4 regions of the Neobacillus sp. PVCKKU3 genome follow, and region 1 is predicted to be linked to each of the others. Evidence: riboswitches for the same ligand, from Rfam matches in the RefSeq annotation. Region 1 holds a riboswitch; each other region holds the start of a gene.
What was found. A riboswitch is a leader RNA that binds a small molecule or an ion and turns the genes downstream of it on or off. The one in region 1 is predicted to bind S-adenosylmethionine.
Positions count from the first base shown of each region.

Region 2: it holds a riboswitch for S-adenosylmethionine, as region 1 does, so the genes downstream of both, ACNQGS_RS20415 (methionine biosynthesis PLP-dependent protein) here and ACNQGS_RS15540 (homoserine dehydrogenase) in region 1, are expected to answer to the same signal.
Region 3: it holds a riboswitch for S-adenosylmethionine, as region 1 does, so the genes downstream of both, ACNQGS_RS27430 (5-methyltetrahydropteroyltriglutamate--homocysteine S-methyltransferase) here and ACNQGS_RS15540 (homoserine dehydrogenase) in region 1, are expected to answer to the same signal.
Region 4: it holds a riboswitch for S-adenosylmethionine, as region 1 does, so the genes downstream of both, metK (methionine adenosyltransferase) here and ACNQGS_RS15540 (homoserine dehydrogenase) in region 1, are expected to answer to the same signal.

Region 1 covers NZ_JBLVQN010000021.1:68,045-72,699, reverse strand. The annotation lists gene ACNQGS_RS15555 (YfhE family protein) at 35-163, shown strand; gene ACNQGS_RS15550 (YfhD family protein) at 278-460, shown strand; gene ACNQGS_RS15545 (DoxX family protein) at 609-1,103, opposite strand; gene ACNQGS_RS15540 (homoserine dehydrogenase) at 1,596-2,831, opposite strand; SAM riboswitch class I at 2,898-3,009, opposite strand; gene ACNQGS_RS15535 (GNAT family N-acetyltransferase) at 3,086-3,757, opposite strand; gene ACNQGS_RS15530 (GNAT family N-acetyltransferase) at 3,780-4,442, opposite strand; gene ACNQGS_RS15525 (carbon-nitrogen hydrolase family protein) at 4,461-4,655, opposite strand, start outside.
Region 2 covers NZ_JBLVQN010000033.1:51,075-55,729, forward strand. The annotation lists gene ACNQGS_RS20405 (polysaccharide biosynthesis protein) at 1-352, opposite strand, end outside; gene ACNQGS_RS20410 (helix-turn-helix domain-containing protein) at 1,168-1,512, shown strand; SAM riboswitch class I at 1,611-1,725, shown strand; gene ACNQGS_RS20415 (methionine biosynthesis PLP-dependent protein) at 1,808-2,920, shown strand; partial or broken gene ACNQGS_RS20420 (PLP-dependent transferase) at 2,920-3,156, shown strand; gene ACNQGS_RS20425 (bifunctional homocysteine S-methyltransferase/methylenetetrahydrofolate reductase) at 3,267-4,655, shown strand, end outside.
Region 3 covers NZ_JBLVQN010000063.1:2,969-7,623, reverse strand. The annotation lists gene ACNQGS_RS27435 (multidrug effflux MFS transporter) at 313-1,551, opposite strand; gene ACNQGS_RS27430 (5-methyltetrahydropteroyltriglutamate--homocysteine S-methyltransferase) at 1,740-2,867, opposite strand; SAM riboswitch class I at 2,949-3,047, opposite strand; gene ACNQGS_RS27425 (peroxiredoxin) at 3,260-3,877, shown strand; gene ACNQGS_RS27420 (hypothetical protein) at 4,089-4,295, shown strand; gene ACNQGS_RS27415 (aldolase catalytic domain-containing protein) at 4,405-4,655, shown strand, end outside.
Region 4 covers NZ_JBLVQN010000005.1:26,266-30,920, forward strand. The annotation lists gene ACNQGS_RS04825 (hypothetical protein) at 1-20, shown strand, start outside; gene pckA (phosphoenolpyruvate carboxykinase (ATP)) at 69-1,655, opposite strand; SAM riboswitch class I at 1,919-2,052, shown strand; gene metK (methionine adenosyltransferase) at 2,317-3,519, shown strand; gene asnB (asparagine synthase (glutamine-hydrolyzing)) at 3,752-4,655, shown strand, end outside.

The DNA of each region.
Region 1 (4,655 bases):
TACCTAATTCAAATAGTTGAAAGGAATGAGCATGATGTCAGAAAATAAGAAGCGCAATAAGGATCGGGAAAGAACTAATTTAACAAGTATGCAGGAGGTCGCGTACGGCCATGAGTTTAAAATGGCGGACCGGGCCGGTGGCTACACGAAACGTAAAAGATAACAACTAAAAACTTTATATAATTTTTCCATTAATGGACCCCTTGCCATTTGCAAATGCTAGTAAAGGGAGCAGGCCTTTTGCTCCACTAGTGATAAAATGAAAGGGGTTTTTTTAATGGGCCGTTCACACGGACATAAGAGTCGTGACAAAAACAAAGCCTCACTTCCACAAGTACCGAAAAATATGAAATCAGATGGACAGGACGTAGAATTCTCCAAGGAAATGGCTGATGGAGCTGATTTAGAGGCAATGGCGCGCGCAAATGCGGCAAATCAGCGCGTCAGAAATCGAAAATAATAAATGAAAACTCGCCGATTGGGGAGTCCGAAAGGACGGTTCATGGGGCGTAGTTGAATTTATACTTTTAGCAAAAAAAGAAGAAGCAGGATTCCTGCTTCTTTAATGTATTTAAAGGGGGAGTTAACGATTATTAATTGGTGCTGCCTTATTGCGTTTTTACCTCATTTACATGAGCTTTTTTGAAATAGCCTTTGATAAAAGGAACTGCATATCGGTCAAGACCGAAGTAGTAAGCTCCTGCACCTGCGAATAACAGAATCATCGCGGCTGTATAAAGAATTGGGTTCGTGCTTGTCGTACCTGCCAGCATAAAGTTCAAGTTCATAAATGCACCGGCAATCAAGGCTGGGATTGTGGCTAAACCAACGATTAAACCAAGACCGACTAACATTTCTCCCCAAGGTATTAATGTATTAAAAATTCCCACGTTAGGCATAGCGAATTGCTGTAAGAAATCTGCATACCATGCTTGAACCGCAGGGTGTTCGCCAGTTGCTGCCGCCATTGCTCCTTTTAGGAACCCTGTAGCATCGAAACCGCCAGTTAACTTATGATAACCTGCTTCTATCCATTGTAATCCAAGCCAAACACGTAATACTGTCCAAACAACAGCTGCGTAAGGAGTTTTGTACCATCTCATCATAATCATCTCCATAGTTTTTTTGTGAAGTATTTCACAAATTTAACTTTAAGTTATTCCCTTATGAAAGGGATTGATCAGCTAGCTGTGTCTTGTAAGGAAGTCTTTGTGAATTGCTTCACTATCTTCTTTACACTTTTAATATACTCTCCTGCTATTGAAAAAACAAGGGCTTTCACAGTTTCTTAACATATTAATGTTAGATATATGAAGAGATTGTGAACGCAATACAGCACGTTCCCCCTCCTCTTTTGTGAACAATGTTAATAATGTGGACAACACCAGCTAACCCCTTATAAAACCTGATTTTTACAATCAGCTTTTCTGTTAATAACTAACGGTGGATAACCGCTTTCAAAATTGTGGATAATGTGCATAACATTGTGGACTACCTATAAATACAGGACTTTAGATGTGGAAAAAACACTGGATAAATGAACGTCCATACATAACAAAAGGAGCATCACATAAAAGATGCCCCTCAATCCAACCCTATAATGCCTTCGCTTCCTCAATACCCCTCACGAGGAATTCTTCCTTACCCAGGATCGAAAAATATTGAACCGATGGTTGCCTTTGCGCAAGCTGTTCGATGTCCTTTTTGGAACCCTTTAGGACAAAGATTCCCTCAGAGATTTCATCCACCAGGGTAATCGCGGGACTGCCATATTTTTGGACCAGACCCTGGACCAGCCAGTACTCCCTCTGGTGTTCATTTTTCAATTCAATGTCCTCCCCTGAGGTTTTCAAATAATTAGATTTCGTCACGTGGCTTTGACATACGTGGACCAAATCCTCGATTATGGCACTAGCCGTTGGGTACATACCTGCGCCCGGTCCTTGAAGGGTGATTTCACCAACGATATCAGATTTTACATTTACCGCATTCTCCACTCCCTCAACATGGTAAAAAGGGTGCTCAGAGCCGACCAGAACCGGCTTCACCGTTGCCTGGATGCGGGCGCCTGACTTCCAGATGCTCGCAATATGTTTAAACCTTAACCCTAAGTTTTGCGCTGCTTCAATCAATTCACTCGTAATAGACGTAATCCCTACCCGTTCAACATCACGCCAGTCAGGCTCTTCTCCAAATGCCAGCCTGCTTAAGATCATTGTTTTATAAAAAGCATCATAGCCTTCCACATCATTGGTCGGATCCGCCTCGGCATAGCCATTTTCCTGCGCCCGCAACAAGCTTTCGGCAAATGACTGCCGTTTTTCCCTCATTTCGGTCAAGATGAAATTGGACGTTCCATTGAGGATTCCCAGGATCCGCTGGACACGATTAATTTTTAAAAGCTGACCGAGCGTTTGAATGACCGGAATCCCTCCAGCCACTGTCGCCTCAAAACCAACCGACACCTGATGCTGTTCTGCCAACTCGATAAGCTCATTCCCGTGGTGGGCAAACATCTCCTTATTCGCTGTAATGATGTGGCAGCCCCGTTGGATTGCTTTTTTCAAGTAGGAAAAAGTCGGGTCTTTATCCACGATGCATTCAATCACGACATCAAGCTTCGGCAATTGCAGAATTTCTTCGAAGTCAGTTGTCAGCAGAACATTCCCGCTAATATCCCGCGGCTTTTGCTTATTTCTAACAAGGACGGCAGCAACCTCTACTTCCTTCCCTAATTCTGCCGCCAGCTCATTGCTATGTGATTGAATCGTCCGATAAACCCCTTCACCTACCGTACCGAACCCGAGAATTGCCACATTAATTACAGACATGTCTGCCACCCCTTTATTTTTTTGAAAAATAAAAACCCTCTTCATAAGAAGAGGGCTCTATTCCTCCTCTTATCTATCAGGCTACAAATAACCTGCAGGAATTAGCACCTTTTCAAGGAATACCTTGAAGGTTGCCGGGCTTCATCGGGCCTAGTCCCTCCGCCGCTCTGGATAAGAGTATTTATTTAATTTTTCATTAAATTTCCAAAGATATATAAAAAGTATATTATCTGAATTTTCAAGTGTTGTCAATATTAAAGTGGCAAAAGGGCGACCGTTTCTTTTGCTGCTAACTTCTCAACCATGTCCAGCCATTCCTGTGGTTTATTGGAAAGCACAGAATAATAGGTAGTTAGAAAGTCTTTGACAAGTGATGCCGGTATTTCAGCGATTTCTTCCTTAATCGGCATGAAGCATAGATCAAGCCCAGACACAGCTTCCCCATTGTTTTCCCAAGACGGGTGAACATAGGCAAGGTCAAGGCGCTTATAGCCTAAATGTGACAGAACCTCACGGCGCACGTACGGGTCCATGACCTTCACACCGCCAAATTCGTGTTGCTCTACACGGTATGGGTCATAGATTTCGGCAAACATTCCGAACAGCTCCTTACCGTTTTGGGCAGCAAGCTGTTTTAAGTCTTTTAGACGATTTTCAGCTAAAAATCGGCCAAGCGAGAGGCCCGGTTTGCTGATGATCGTGAAGTCGGTCATCGCAATATTCCAGTCAGGATAATAGCGGTACTCAGTCGCACCGACGACCTGGTCCTGATTGACGGCAACGAATACGCGGATACTTGGGTCTTCTAACGGTTCTTTCCACAATTCATAATCTAGGACCTCTTCCGGTGGAAAAATCTGTCCCATTAAATCGTGAAGCTTTTTAAAATTAGGGTCTTCAATATTGGTAATGCGTTTAAATTCCATTGGTTCTGATTCCCCTTATAAATTATTTAAATGGGTTCTTCCATTCCATTAATGCCGCATTGTTAAATGATTCTTCATCCTCTAAATAGTTTCTGGCGACACCGATTGGCACACGTCCGCAGCGAAGGAGAAAGCTGATAACAGGATCCTTCAGCTCGCCCTTGATGACAGCGTCGAGATACCCTTCCGGCGTCATTTTTTCAGCCACTTTATGATACCCCGGCATCCGCCCGCCGCCAAGAAGACGGTCATACCCTTTTTCAATGACCACATGGTACATGGCATGCATCATTAATTTTCCGAGTCCCAGCTTGCGGTACTTCGGACGGACGCTGATATCGACAATGTAGAGGGTGTTGCCGTTCGGATTATGGTTGCGGATATAGCCGTGGTCGGTCACTTCTTCCCATGTATGGCTGTGATTAGACGGGTCCAACTCGACACAAACTCCGGTCAGGGAGCCCGCCAATTCCCCATTGATTTCAACGCATAATGCCCCTTCCGGAAACAGTGTCACATGATTCGTTAATTGTTCTTCATTCCACCAAAGCTCGGATGGAAAAGGAGGCGGGAAGCATTCGGACTGGATTTCGATGAGCTGATCAAAGTCCTCCATTGTGTAATTACGTATACAAACCGGCAGCGGCCGGTCCTGATCATAAACGTAAAATTCACTGCGATACATGAAAAGGCCCCCCTCGTTTTAATTCCAATCTGTATATAAATCAGTGCGGCGGTCGCGCCAGGTGGTCACAGCCCCCCGCTCGCGAACTTCGTATAGCAGTTCCAGGTCAAGATCGGCGGTTACGACCATGTCGTTGTTGATTTCCCCTTCTACTAAAAGCCCTTTTGGCGGGAACGGGATATCGTTTGGAGTGATGATGACGGCCTGGCCAAA
Region 2 (4,655 bases), on a different contig from region 1:
TGGATCCGCCAATAAACAAAATATGAAGGGACCAAATGACAGCCAAGAGCCTGAAATCAACTTTATAGAAAAACAGCTTCTGCAAAACAGCCGCCATTAGGATAGTAGATGTAACTACCTTTAAAATAAGGATGGATTCCCCTATACTGGCATATTGCCAGGCTTTTTTATAAAGCCTAAATATAAATGAAAAAGTATGATGACTTAATAAAATGGCGATTGAAGTAAATAAATTCAAGACGGTGAACACATTTGTAGTTGCATCAACCAGAAATCGGCTGAAAAAGATAACACTAATGACGATACAAGAATCAACCAAAAAAAATATAGACAATCTCTGTCGGTAGGTCATAATCCCCCCCCTTTTTAGGTGCAATAAATAACATGTTAATGCTGATTATTAAATTAAAGCTTTTGATTAGAAGAGTTCTTGAATCCCGCCTAAGCAAAAGCTTTAATGGTAAAACAGGGCATCCAACCCCCCCTCACATCACACTATCGACGACAAGCGTCTAAGGTTCTTCTCAACCCACAGCATGACCGAGTGCCTCCATTGATAGTGGTAAGGAGACATCACCCATTATTAATAGAAATTGCGATTGTTCGTTAGACAACAAAACACGTGCTATATAAAGAACGTAATTATTAAAAAAATACCAATAATATAAATTGGTCAATTTTACCTAAATCTTTTTTCCTAACTTTTATTAATATGAATCCCTCTTTCATTATTAACATTATAACAAACGAATAGTTCTTGGTAAAGAACAACTAAGGTTAAATTTTTCGACTCACTTTTTTATTGAAATATCCATAAAATATTTACTGCAATTCTTTATATTGCACAGCCTTTAACCTCTTCTTTATGAAAATCAAGTAAAAATATTGTATAGCTCTCTTTCGATTTGTTCTTTAAAGAGAACTAAAAGTAAGTTATAATATTCTTAACTGTGGAAAAATAATTATTTTACATATTCACCAAATTCGACCTTCCAATATCAAAGTTTTTAGAAACCTATTTATTTAGATTAATTTTTCCTCTAAATCTTATATTCAAGTCTTTTGGCGATCTTCATCGTTTCAGTCAAAATTAATTATTCTTAGTTTCTTTCAGGCCGGTTCCTGGAACAAACAATCAATTGAAATTAGGGAATAAGGGAGATTACTATGATTGGTGAACGAATAAAAAAATTACGAAAGCAAAAAAATTTTTCGATAACTGAGCTTGCTGAACTCGCGAACGTCTCAAAATCATATCTAAGTTACATCGAGCGGAACCTTAATAAAAACCCATCCATTTATTTTTTACAAAAAGTGGCAAGACCTTTAGATGTCACTTTAGAATATTTGCTGACTGGACTTGATAATGATGATTTATCCCCCAGCGAAAATGAACTGGACGAAGAATGGAAGAAAATTATTGAAAAGGCAATTGAAGACGGAATAAATAAAGATGATTTCCGAGAATACATTAACTATATTAAATTCAAAATCTGGGAAAAAAATCAATAAAACGCTTACTTCAACAACTTAAACAAGAAATAAAGAAAATACATTGACACCATTCATATAGTGTAGTAAATTTTATAAATAGTCAAAATATTAATATGTTCTTATCAAGAGAGGTTGAGGGAAGGGCCCGGTGACACCTCAGCAACCTTCAATGTCTTTAACATTGAAACGGTGCTAAGTCCTGCAAATTGTTACTAATTTGCGAGATAAGAAGAGTGACAGATGTATTGTACATGCAAAGGTCTTCTTCTTATAGAAGGCCTTTTTTTAATATCAAAAAGGAGTGTAGACAACAATGTATAAAATCGATACGAAACTTGCTCAAATTGGGAACCGCAGTGAAACTACAACAGGAACCGTTAATCCCCCAGTATATTTTTCAACTGCATTCCGGCACGAGGGGATTGGACAATCAACAGGCTTTGATTATATTCGAACCGGAAATCCGACACGCCAGTTGCTTGAGAAAACCATCGCCGATTTAGAAGGTGGAGATCAGGGCTTTGCCTGCAGCTCTGGAATGGGGGCCATTTTAACAATTCTTTCCTTATTTCAGTCTGGTGACGAATGGCTTGTCAGCGAGGATTTATATGGCGGAACCTACCGTTTGCTCGAAAAAGGCTTTCAAAAGTGGGGCTTGAAAAGCCAATATGTAAATACCTGTTGTCCTGAAGAGGTTGAAAACAACATTACACCAAATACAAAAGCAATCTTCTTGGAGACACCAACTAATCCGCTTATGCAGGAAGCCGATATTGCCGCCATTGCAAAAATTGCCAAATCGCATGACATTTTGTTAATTGTGGACAACACCTTCTATACCCCTCTTCTGCAGCAGCCGATTGCACTTGGTGCAGATATCGTGATTCATAGTGCAACGAAATACCTTGGAGGCCACAATGATGTTCTAGCTGGACTGATTGTCGCGAAGGGTAAGGAACTTTGTGAAGCATTGGCCTTCCATCATAACGGTGCGGGTGCCGTTTTAAGCCCCTTCGATTCCTGGTTGTTAATGCGCGGGATGAAAACATTGTCGCTCCGTATGGAACGGCATGAGAAAAACGCTAAGGCTGTTGTTGAGTTTCTTTCCAATAGCGATGCGGTGACAGATGTCCTTTATCCAGGAAGAGGCGGAATGGTTTCTTTCCGTATTAAAGATGAAACGTGGGTAAATCCGTTCCTACAAAACATAAAACTGATTTCGTTTGCTGAAAGCCTTGGCGGAACCGAAAGCTTTATCACGTATCCAGCGACCCAGACCCACGCTGATATCCCGGAAGAAATCCGAATTGCACAAGGTGTCTGTAACCGTCTATTGCGTTTTTCTGTAGGAATTGAAGATGCAGAGGATATTATTTTTGACCTAGAGCAGGCTTTTGCTAAGTTAGTTGAAGGAGTTAATGTGTGATGGAACACGAAGAATTTAGTTTTGAAACTAGACTTCTTCATAATCGGCATAAAATGGATGCACAAACAGGAGCAGTCAGTGTCCCGATCCAGCATGCATCTACCTTTCATCAGTTTGAAATTGACAGTTTTGGAAAATACGATTACGCCCGCAGCTTAAATCCAACCCGGGAAGCTCTGGAGGATATTATTGCAGAACTCGAAGGCGGAACCCAAGGGTTTGCCTTCTCTTCTGGGAGCCTGCTGCGACTTTCAGTCGGACTTGAAAAGCCTGAAGACTTGATTAAGGACTTTTCACAAGCTTTGGAAAAGCTGCAGGTGAATAAGCTCTCTCAAGGAGAATAACGATGAGTTTTTTAGAAAAATTACAAAATCAAATTTTGATTGCCGACGGGGCCATGGGAACAATGCTTTATTCCTATGGCAAAGATTCCTGTTTTGAAGAATTGAATCTTTCCCGCTCTGAGCAAATTCAGAATATCCATAAAGCCTATATAGATGCCGGTGCCGATATTATTCAAACGAACACCTATGCGGCCAACTATTTAAAGCTTGGACGATACGGGCTGGAGGATTCAGTCAAGGACATCAACAGTGCCGCTGTACTAAATGCCAAAAAAGCTGCCGAGAACCGTGCCTATGTGCTTGGGACCTTGGGGGGCAACCGCGGCATCAAGCCCAAATCCATTTCAATAGAAGAAATTAAACGGAGCTTTCGCGAGCAGCTGTATTGCCTTTTATTAGAGGGAGTTGACGGCCTTTTACTCGAAACCTTTTACGACCTGGAAGAGCTTGAAACCGTCCTGACCATCGCCAGAAAGGAAACCAATCTGCCAATTGTTGCGCAAGTTTCCCTTGCAGAACCGGGAATTTTGCAGGACCGTACTCCTGTCAATGATGCTCTGCAGAGACTTGAAGGGCTAGGCGCTGACGTTGTCGGCCTAAACTGCCGGCTTGGCCCGCATCATATGCTGGTTGCGCTCGAACAAATCGAGCTGCCTAAGCGAGCCTTTCTTTCAGCCTATCCAAACGCCAGTCTCCCTGCTTATACGGATGGAAAGTTTCATTATGATGGTGATGCCGATTACTTCCGCAGGTCTGCGGCTGAATTCCGCAAGCAAGGTGTCCGACTTTTAGGAGGATGCTGCGGCACAACACCTGAACACATCAGGGCATTTGCCACCGAATTAAAAAACAGCACTCCGATAACAGATAAAATAGTAGAATTAAAACCAAAGAAAATCATAGTTGAAGATCGTCCTGCCAAGCGGGACTACACCCCTCTTCAAGATATTGTGCAGGAACGGCCATCAGTTATCGTGGAATTAGATCCTCCAAGAAAGCTTGATACAACGAAGTTTTTTGAAGGGGCAAAGGTTTTAAAGGAAGCAGGAATTGATGCGATTACACTAGCAGATAATTCTCTTGCGCAAGTGAGGATTTCCAATGAATCTTTAGGCTATTTAGCAAAAAAAGAACTAGGAATACGGCCGCTTATCCATATATCCTGTCGGGACCGCAACATTATCGGTCTGCAATCCCATTTGATGGGTTTACACACGTTAGGAATGCATGATGTTCTGGCAATCACTGGCGACCCTGCGCGTGTAGGCGATTTTCCGGGGGCTTCTTCCGTTTATGATGTTTCTTCATTTGAACTGATTCAAATGATTAAACAATTAAATGAAGGTTTATCTTTTTCCGGAAAGGACTTGGGCCAGAAAACGGCGTTCAGC
Region 3 (4,655 bases), on a different contig from region 1:
TGGCTCCCTAAATGAAGAAAACTCAGTGAGTTGGGTCGCCAATAGTGGTGCTTGGTTACCAAAATGAAGGCCCAGTGAGTTGGGCAACCAATAGAAGTGCTTGGCTACCGAAATTAAGCAATCACGGTCTTGACCAAAACCAACCTTAAAATCGGGAAAACCGTCCTCAATAACTAATTCAATAAGAACAAAGTTCTCGAAAACAGCCTAAGTAAAAAAGAGTGCTATTCAATTCTGTAAAGCACTCTTTTTTATGTTATTTCATTGTCAAATTCTATGGCATTTGCTATTCCAAAACAAGGTCATGCACCTCTAAAGTGAACCCCTTACTCGGTTTCTCTTTACTAGAATCCAATACAATAACACTGCTCCACAACCGGCACATATAATCACTACGCCCATCGGAATGGCCGTCTGCCCGCCGCCTATACCAACGAGGGGAGCGACAAATCCACCAAAGGTAAAGGAAGTAACACCCAGCAAGGCAGAAGCACTTCCCGCATTTTTTCCTTGTGTTTGCATGGCTAAGGAGAATCCTGCTGTATTTACCATTCCTACACTGGATACAACGAAAAACAATGGAATCAAAATCAAAATTAGCTTTGCCTGTAAAAATAAAAGAAGCAGTAAAATGATTCCGCCTGTTGCGGACATTCCCAATCCGAATTGGAACAGTTTAGCTTCAGGGATTCTCCCTGCCAACCTGCCTGTTGTTTGACTCATGATCATAATCCCGATTGCGTTGATCGCAAAGATCATGCTAAACATTTGCGGGGAGGCACCGTAAATATCCTGTACGACAAAGGGAGAACCTGAAATGTACGCGAACATGCCTGCAAAGACTAAGCCCTGCGCTAAAGCATATCCCATAAAGCTTCGATCCATGATTAGTTTTAAAAAAGGTCTAAATGTATTCTTCATGCCTCCAGCCGAACGCTTTTCTTTAGGCAGCGTTTCAGGCAAACCAAAAAGAATGACAAAAAACATTACGATTCCAATGATACTTAAAACAATAAAGACACCTTGCCATGGAAATGCTTTAAGCAGCTGCGCACCAATAATCGGAGCGAGGATCGGGGCCAGCCCGTTCACCAATGCAAGAAGTGCAAAAAACTTGGTTAATTCAGTTCCTGAATATAAATCTCTGACAATCGCCCTTGAAATGACAATTCCTGCTGATCCAGCAAAGCCCTGGATGAGCCGTAAGATAATTAATCCCCAAATGGAAGGGCTAAATACGCAAAGAAGGGACACGACAAAGTAAATCATTAAGCCAACCAAAAGTGGTTTACGCCGGCCGGTTACATCACTGATAGGTCCAGTGAGCAGCTGCCCTGATGCTAAACCGAGCACGAAAAGCGAAAGGCTAAGTTGGACAGAAGATGCATTTGTATGGAAATCTTTTGCGATATTTGGCAGGGCCGGTAAATACATATCAATGGATAAAGGGCCGAATGCTGCAAGTGAACCGAGAACAATCGCCATCCATACTCGTTTAGAACGAGAAAGCACTGCTTGATGATCCTCTGCCTTTTGTATGAAATCCCCCATATAGTAAGTCATGCCTCCAGTTATGTAAATCCAATCTAGTTACCTAAGATTTTATCATTCTATGTTAACAGATTATTCAATATTTAGGAATTCTTTAAAGTAGGAACATACAACCAATTTCAGAAATGATTAAATTGAAAAAGGCCGCCTTTCATCATAGAAATGGAAGGCGGCCTCTTCTAGTGGGTTTAAATGGTTCCCCAAACATCCTTAGCAATAGCCACTACATGTTTAATCTTATTCCACTGCTCTTCTTCCGTTAAAATATTTCCTTCTTCTGTGCTGGCAAAGCCGCATTGAGGGCTTACTGCCAGGTTTTCTAAAGGAATAAATTGGCTTGCTTCTTTAATTCTTGCTTTAATGGATTCTGGATCCTCGAGTTCTGGGAATTTAGATGTGAATAATCCTAGTACAACGGTTAGGTTAGGACGCTGGAAGCCTTTTAAAGGTTCGAAGTCACCAGAACGCTGATCATCATACTCTAGGAATAGCCCGTCCACATTTAGCTCAGCGAAAATGGCATCGGAAATTTGATCGTAACCGCCGCTTGTAATATAGGTGGATCTGAAGTTGCCGCGGCAAATGTGCATCGTAATTGTCATATCTTCCGGCTTATTGGCAATGGTTTCATTGATTGCACTTACTCTTGTTTTGATGATTTCATGTACATCCAAGCCAACTTTTTCAACCACTGCATTGATTCGCTCTTCTGAAACAAAATCAATCCAAGATGTGTCGTCTAATTGCAAGTAACGGCAGCCAGCATCATAGAAAGCCTGGATGGCTTTTTGATAAGCCGCTACGGTATCTTTATAAAGTTGTTCGATGTTGCCATTGTAATACTCATCGCCTTGAATTCTCGTAAATAACATATTCGGGCTTGGAATGGAGAACTTCGCCACTTGGCTGCCATCTCCATATTTTTCAACTGCCTGCTTTAAAAACTTGAAATGCTCGAGCATATAATGATCATTAAAGTCAACTTTGCCCACTACTTTAATGGCGTTGTTTCTTGTTTGGGCGCCTTTGAAGTTGCTGATATATTCATTTTCGAAAAATGCTACACCTTCCAAACCAGCCAGGAAATCCAAATGCCACCATGAGCGTCTAAACTCACCATCTGTAATGGATTTTAATCCTGCTCCAATTTGGTTTTGAACTAATTTCTCAATTTCTTGATCCTCAACCGCCTTCAGGGCAGCTGCATCAATTTCCCCATTGGCAAAAGCCTTTCTAGCTTCTTTAACCGGTTCTGTTCGAAGAAAGCTGCCGACATGGTCAGCTTTGAATGGAGTTTTTACTAGTGTTGCTGTCATTAATTATTCCTTCTTTCTCGGTGTAATAAAAAACCCTCTTCTCAAAAATAAGAAGAGGGGTAATAGCCATTACTAAATCTCTTCTTATCTTCAAGCACTCGCTTCTGGAATTGGCACAGTACGAACGTGTCTGCTGCCGAGGCTTCAAAGGGCCAGTCCCTCCACCTCTCTTGATAAGAATATTCGAAAATATTTAATTAACAGTAAAGATACACCTGTTCTGATTTTCTGTCAACAAAAATCTACAACACTATTATTGTGGTTGAATGGAAAAGCTATCCAAAATAGGCTCAATCGGACAAATACCTAAACATATATTATTTATGGTAACGCTATTAAAGAACGAACTGCAGCAAGGAATTAAGATTCAGGTGATGATCTGAGGTGAAACAATGGAATTTAACAGGCGAGAGGGTCATTTTGATGGATCTTCGCAGCCATTTTGTGCACAAACAACGGATATGGCGCCCCTATTTGAAGCAGACGCTTATGATCATGCAGATAAGAAAATAAAAAAGCTTCGTCTAGAAAGCTATCGTGGAAGCTGGGTTATTTTATTTTTTTATGCAAGTGATTTTACCTTTGTTTGACCGACAGAATTGGCAGCGGTCGCTGCTATTAAGGATCAACTAAAGACACTTAATACAAATGTCCTTGCTGTTAGCACGGACAGTGTGTATGCCCATAAAGTTTTCGCTGAGGTATCTCCTAATGCCTCTCAGGTATCATTTCCACTTCTAAGTGACCGAACACACCAAATCAGTAAAGCATACAGAGTCCTAAATGAAAAAGTTGGGGCAGCCTTAAGAGCAACCGTCATTATCGATCCAGATGGAATAATTGTATCCAAATTGGTATACCCATTAGAAGTTGGCCGAAATGTTTACGAAATACTAAGGATCATACAAGGAGTACAATACGGAAGAAGCACCGGAGAAGGAGTCCCAGCTAACTGGATTCCCGGTAATCCAGGAATCATTAGAGACCCAAAGTATATCGGAAGAATTTGAGGCATGGGGACGGTTCTCATGCCTCATTTAGGCTTTTAAGATCCTCAACATATATCATTGATTCCTTAATTTTGTCGTAATTTGTCGAAAAGTTAATAAAAATGTACGCGTTTTCACCTGATATGATAGGTTCTATACAAATATTCTAAATATTCATCCCTTTGTGACTACCCAGAAAAAATGGATAGATCGGTCTGTCAGGAGGTATAAAATGTGCCAGGAACACAGAAACAAAAATGTAGAAGTAAATTTTGAAATACCTGAAAACATAATCCAAAGTTTTAGAGATGCTGTTGAAAAAAATGGAAAGTCAATGAATGACGTGCTTAGGTTATATATGCAAAAATACATTTGGAAACAAAGTGAATTACAAAGAAATAGACAAATGCGACGTCAAAGTATTGGAGCCGAGAGATAGAAAAACTCCTAGAATTTCTAGACATGTAAGTTTGACACCTTTAAAAGATTCATGGTATATATATTCAAATTATGACGAATGAGCATAACCACAGGGGGAATTTAAAATTATGGAACATCGCAGCAAAATTTTAGATTGTACAATCCGTGATGGAGGTTTAGTTAACAATTGGGATTTCAGTGTTGAATTTGTCCAGGACTTGTATAATGGACTAAGTGCAGCAGGCGTTGAGTATATGGAGATTGGCTACAAAAACTCTGCTAAGCTTCTGAACGCAACTGAACCTAATCCATGGAGATTTCTAGATGATCAATTTTTGAAAGAAATCATTCCTGAGAAAAAGTTCACGAAGCTTTCTGC
Region 4 (4,655 bases), on a different contig from region 1:
AACCAACTGATGGAAAATAAAGAAAGAGGCTGACCGAATTACGGTACAGCCTCTTTTTCCTTAGGCATTTATGCGATTGGTCCGCCTTTTTCTTCAATCTCGACGGCAACGTTAGCGAATTTCTTAAAGTTCTCACGGAATTGCTCTGCCAATTCTTTTGCCTTTTTTTCATAAGCATTAGGATCCGCCCATGTTTTAATCGGCTGAAGCACTTCATCAGGGACCCCAGCAATATGGAGCGGGATATTTAGGCCAAAGAATGTATCCTTAACAGTTTCTACGTGATTTAGTTCTCCTTCAAGAGCTGCCTGCACCATTGCTCTTGTATATGAGAGTTTCATACGATTGCCGACGCCGTATTCTCCGCCAGTCCAGCCTGTATTAACCAAAAACACATTAACGTTATGCTCAAGTATTTTTTCTCCTAGCATTTCGGCATAGCGTGTAGCCGGCAGCGGCAGGAATGGTGCACCAAAACAGGTTGAGAAGGTTGCCTGCGGTGAAGTAATGCCACGCTCTGTTCCAGCAAGCTTTGATGTAAATCCGCTTAAGAAATGGTACATGGCTTGTTCCCTTGTTAATTTAGCGATTGGCGGAAGAACACCAAATGCATCTGCAGTTAAAAACACAATGGTATTCGGGTGCCCGGCAATGCTAGGCTGGACAATATTATCAATGGCCTCCATTGGATATGCGGCCCGAGTGTTTTCTGTTAATGTTCCATCATCGTAATCCGGAATTCTCGATTCCTGGTTAATCACAACATTTTCAAGAACGGTCCCGAAACGGATGGCATCAAAGATTTGCGGTTCTTTTTCACGGGATAGATTAATACATTTTGCATAGCAGCCGCCTTCAATATTAAAGACGCCATTTGATGACCAGCCGTGCTCATCATCGCCGATTAGACGGCGATTAGGGTCTGCGGAAAGAGTTGTTTTTCCAGTTCCGGATAAACCGAAGAATAATGCTACATCCCCTTCAATGCCGACATTCGCTGAACAGTGCATAGAGAAAATATTGTTTTCAGGCAGTAAATAGTTCATGACAGAGAAAATTGATTTTTTCATTTCCCCCGCATATTCAGTTCCTCCAATTAGAACTACGCGGCGTTCAAATGATATAATAATGAAGGTTTCAGAATTCGTACCGTCGACTGCCGGGTTTGCTTTGAAATTAGGGGCAGAAATTACTGTAAATTCAGCTTCATGAGTCAGAAGTTCATCTTCCGAAGGCCGAATGAACAACTGGTGGGCAAAAAGATTATGCCAAGCAAATTCATTTATGACTTGAATCGGCAGTTGTGATTTCTTATCAGCACCAGCAAAGCCTTTAAATACATATACTTCTTCTTGCTGTTTTAAGTATTCTAATACCTTATTATAAAGATGATCGAAAGTCTCTTGTGAGATTGGCTGATTTAAAGAACCCCAGGCAATTTTATCTTTGGTTGACTCCTCCAAAACAGTGAATTTGTCTTCTGGAGACCGCCCAGTATATTTTCCTGTTGAAACACGAACCGCTCCGGTGGAAGTGAGTGTCCCTTCTTTTCTGCTGAGGATTTTTTCAACTAGCTGCGGCACAGATAATTGGACTTGGACATTACTTTCATTAAGTAATTCCTTTAATTCATTTGGGATATGAACAGAATTCATTTAATGAACCTTCCTTTTTATGGTTTTTTTAATTTGATATATTAATATTGAATAGTATAACACAATTAAAATAATAGTCTATACTAATTAGCGAAATTATGCTGTATTTTATACCTTATTCTAAAGGTGATTAAAAAGTCATGAAAAAAACAGTTTAAGCATATTTTGTATCATACTCCATTGTATATTTTGGTTAATGTTGCTAAAAAATACATTGACATACTTTAAGAATCTGGGGTATGATTTAACCTTGAACGGATACTCTCTTATCCCGAGCTGGTGGAGGGACAGGCCCTATGAAACCCAGCAACCTGCAACTAGGAAAATGTCTATTTTTAGTCGTTTTTCGGGCAAAGGTGCTCAACCTGATGCAAGGCTAGTCCTTGAACGATAAGAGTGAAAGGCACGCAAAATGTTTGCATTCAACCTTTCCTCATGGAAAGGTTTTTTTGTCTATTTGGCAAACACACGTGCTGTTTGAATCGCTTTACTAATCTTCTAAAGAATCTCGGTTGGGTTTTTTCGGTAGTATTTCATAAAAACCTGATGTTTATTTCATACTATTAGGGATGAGTTCCGTATCAAAATGGAGGTTATTTGGAAAGGGTGTTAACCTTTGAAAAGTGAGCCTCATTATTTCATTATTATAGGAGGAATTCAGATGTCACTAAAACGCCATTTGTTCACTTCTGAATCAGTAACTGAAGGTCATCCTGATAAGATTTGTGACCAGATTTCTGATTCTATTTTAGACGCCATTCTAGCAAAGGATGCAAATGCCCGCGTAGCTGCTGAAACATCAGTAACGACCGGCTTAGTTCTAGTTGCCGGCGAAATCACTACCTCTACATATGTAGATATCCCAAAAATTGTTCGTGAGACGATCAAAGAAATTGGCTATGTTCGTGCGAAATATGGCTTTGATTCGGAAACATGTGCGGTGTTAACCTCTATTGATGAACAGTCTCCTGACATTGCTATGGGTGTCAATCAAGCACTTGAAGCTCGTGAAGGTCAAATGTCAGATAAAGAAATTGAAGCAATTGGTGCAGGTGACCAAGGTTTAATGTTCGGCTTCGCCTGTAACGAAACGAAAGAGCTGATGCCTCTTCCGATATCTTTAGCCCATAAGCTTGCCCGCCGGTTGACGGAGGTTCGTAAAGAGGATATCCTTCCATACCTTCGTCCGGACGGAAAAACACAAGTAACGGTCGAATACGATGAGAACAACAAACCGGTTCGGATTGATACAATTGTTATTTCCACCCAGCACCATCCGGAAATTGGACTAGAGCAAATCCAGCGCAATGTTAAGGAACATGTTATTAATCCGGTTGTACCAAAAGAATTAATCGATGAAAATACAAAATATTTTATAAACCCAACCGGCCGCTTCGTAATCGGCGGACCGCAGGGGGATGCAGGACTGACTGGCCGTAAAATTATCGTGGATACTTACGGAGGCTATGCCCGTCACGGCGGCGGCGCTTTTTCCGGTAAGGACCCGACAAAGGTTGACCGTTCTGCCGCTTATGCTGCACGTTATGTTGCTAAAAATATTGTCGCAGCAGGTTTAGCTGAAAAATGTGAAGTCCAGCTTGCCTATGCGATTGGTGTAGCAAGACCGGTATCGATTTCCATCGATACTTTTGGCACAGGCAAAGTCAGCGAACAGGTATTGGTTGACTTAGTAAGTAAAAACTTCGACCTGCGCCCTGCAGGAATCATTAAAATGCTGGATTTACGCCGCCCCATTTATAAGCAAACAGCAGCTTACGGACATTTTGGCCGTACGGATGTTGATCTTCCTTGGGAACGCACTGATAAGGCAGATGCATTACGTGAGCAGGCAGAAGGAAAATAATATGGAGTGGGAGTTGCATTAAGGTGTAACTCCCATTTTTCATTAAACGTCTATTTTCTTGTTCAGTGTTTTAAAAATTGGAATAAAATGTTTAAGTAGGACTATTGAAGTGAAAAATGATGATACATGATTTTCCTTTTGTTCACAGTGCCATTTTTGAAAAAAAAGTGGTAGTATTAGAGAGTATGTTTTTACAAAAGGATATTTTGAAATAGAGTAGGTGAGGTACATAATGTGCGGTTTTATCGGTTGTGTACATGACAAAACGCAAAATTATCGTGACGAAGAAAAGCAGCTTTTTAAAAATATGAACGATATTATAACCCATCGTGGACCAGATGATGATGGTTATTATGATGATGATCATATTCAATTTGGTTTCCGCCGGTTAAGTATCATTGATATTGAATCCGGGCACCAGCCGCTAACGTATGAAAACGAAAGATACTGGATTATTTTTAACGGTGAAATTTATAACTATGTCGAGCTTCGTGAAGAGTTGCTCAAAGAAGGACTAACTTTTTCCACAAGCTCTGATACAGAGGTTATCATTGCTCTCTACAGCCATCTAAAGGAAAAAGCAGTTGAACGCTTGCGCGGGATGTTTGCTTTTGTTATCTGGGATAAGCAGGAACAAACACTTTATGGGGCTCGAGATCCGTTTGGAATTAAACCATTCTTTTATATGGAGGATGGTGACAGAACCTTCTTTGCTTCTGAGAAAAAGAGCATTTTGCTGGCTCTTAAAAATGATGTGCTGGATTATGATTCCTTGCAGCATTATCTAACCTATCAGTTTGTTCCAGAACCTGATACCCTATCTGAAGGAATTAAAAAGCTTGAACCAGGCCATTATTTTACAAAAAAAATCGGCTCGAAGATGGAAATGAACCGCTACTGGAAGGCACATTTTCACCCAGTACTAAAATCGGAAGATGACTTCGTAAAGGAAATCCGTGATATTCTGTTTGATTCGGTTGAAAAGCATATGCGCAGTGATGTTCCGGTTGGTTCATTCTTATCAGGTGGGATTGACTCTTCCATCATTGCCTCGATTGCAAAGCAATTCCATCCGGCTATTAAAACGTTTTCCGTCGGATTTGAGCACAATGGCTTCAGCGAAATTGATGTTGCCA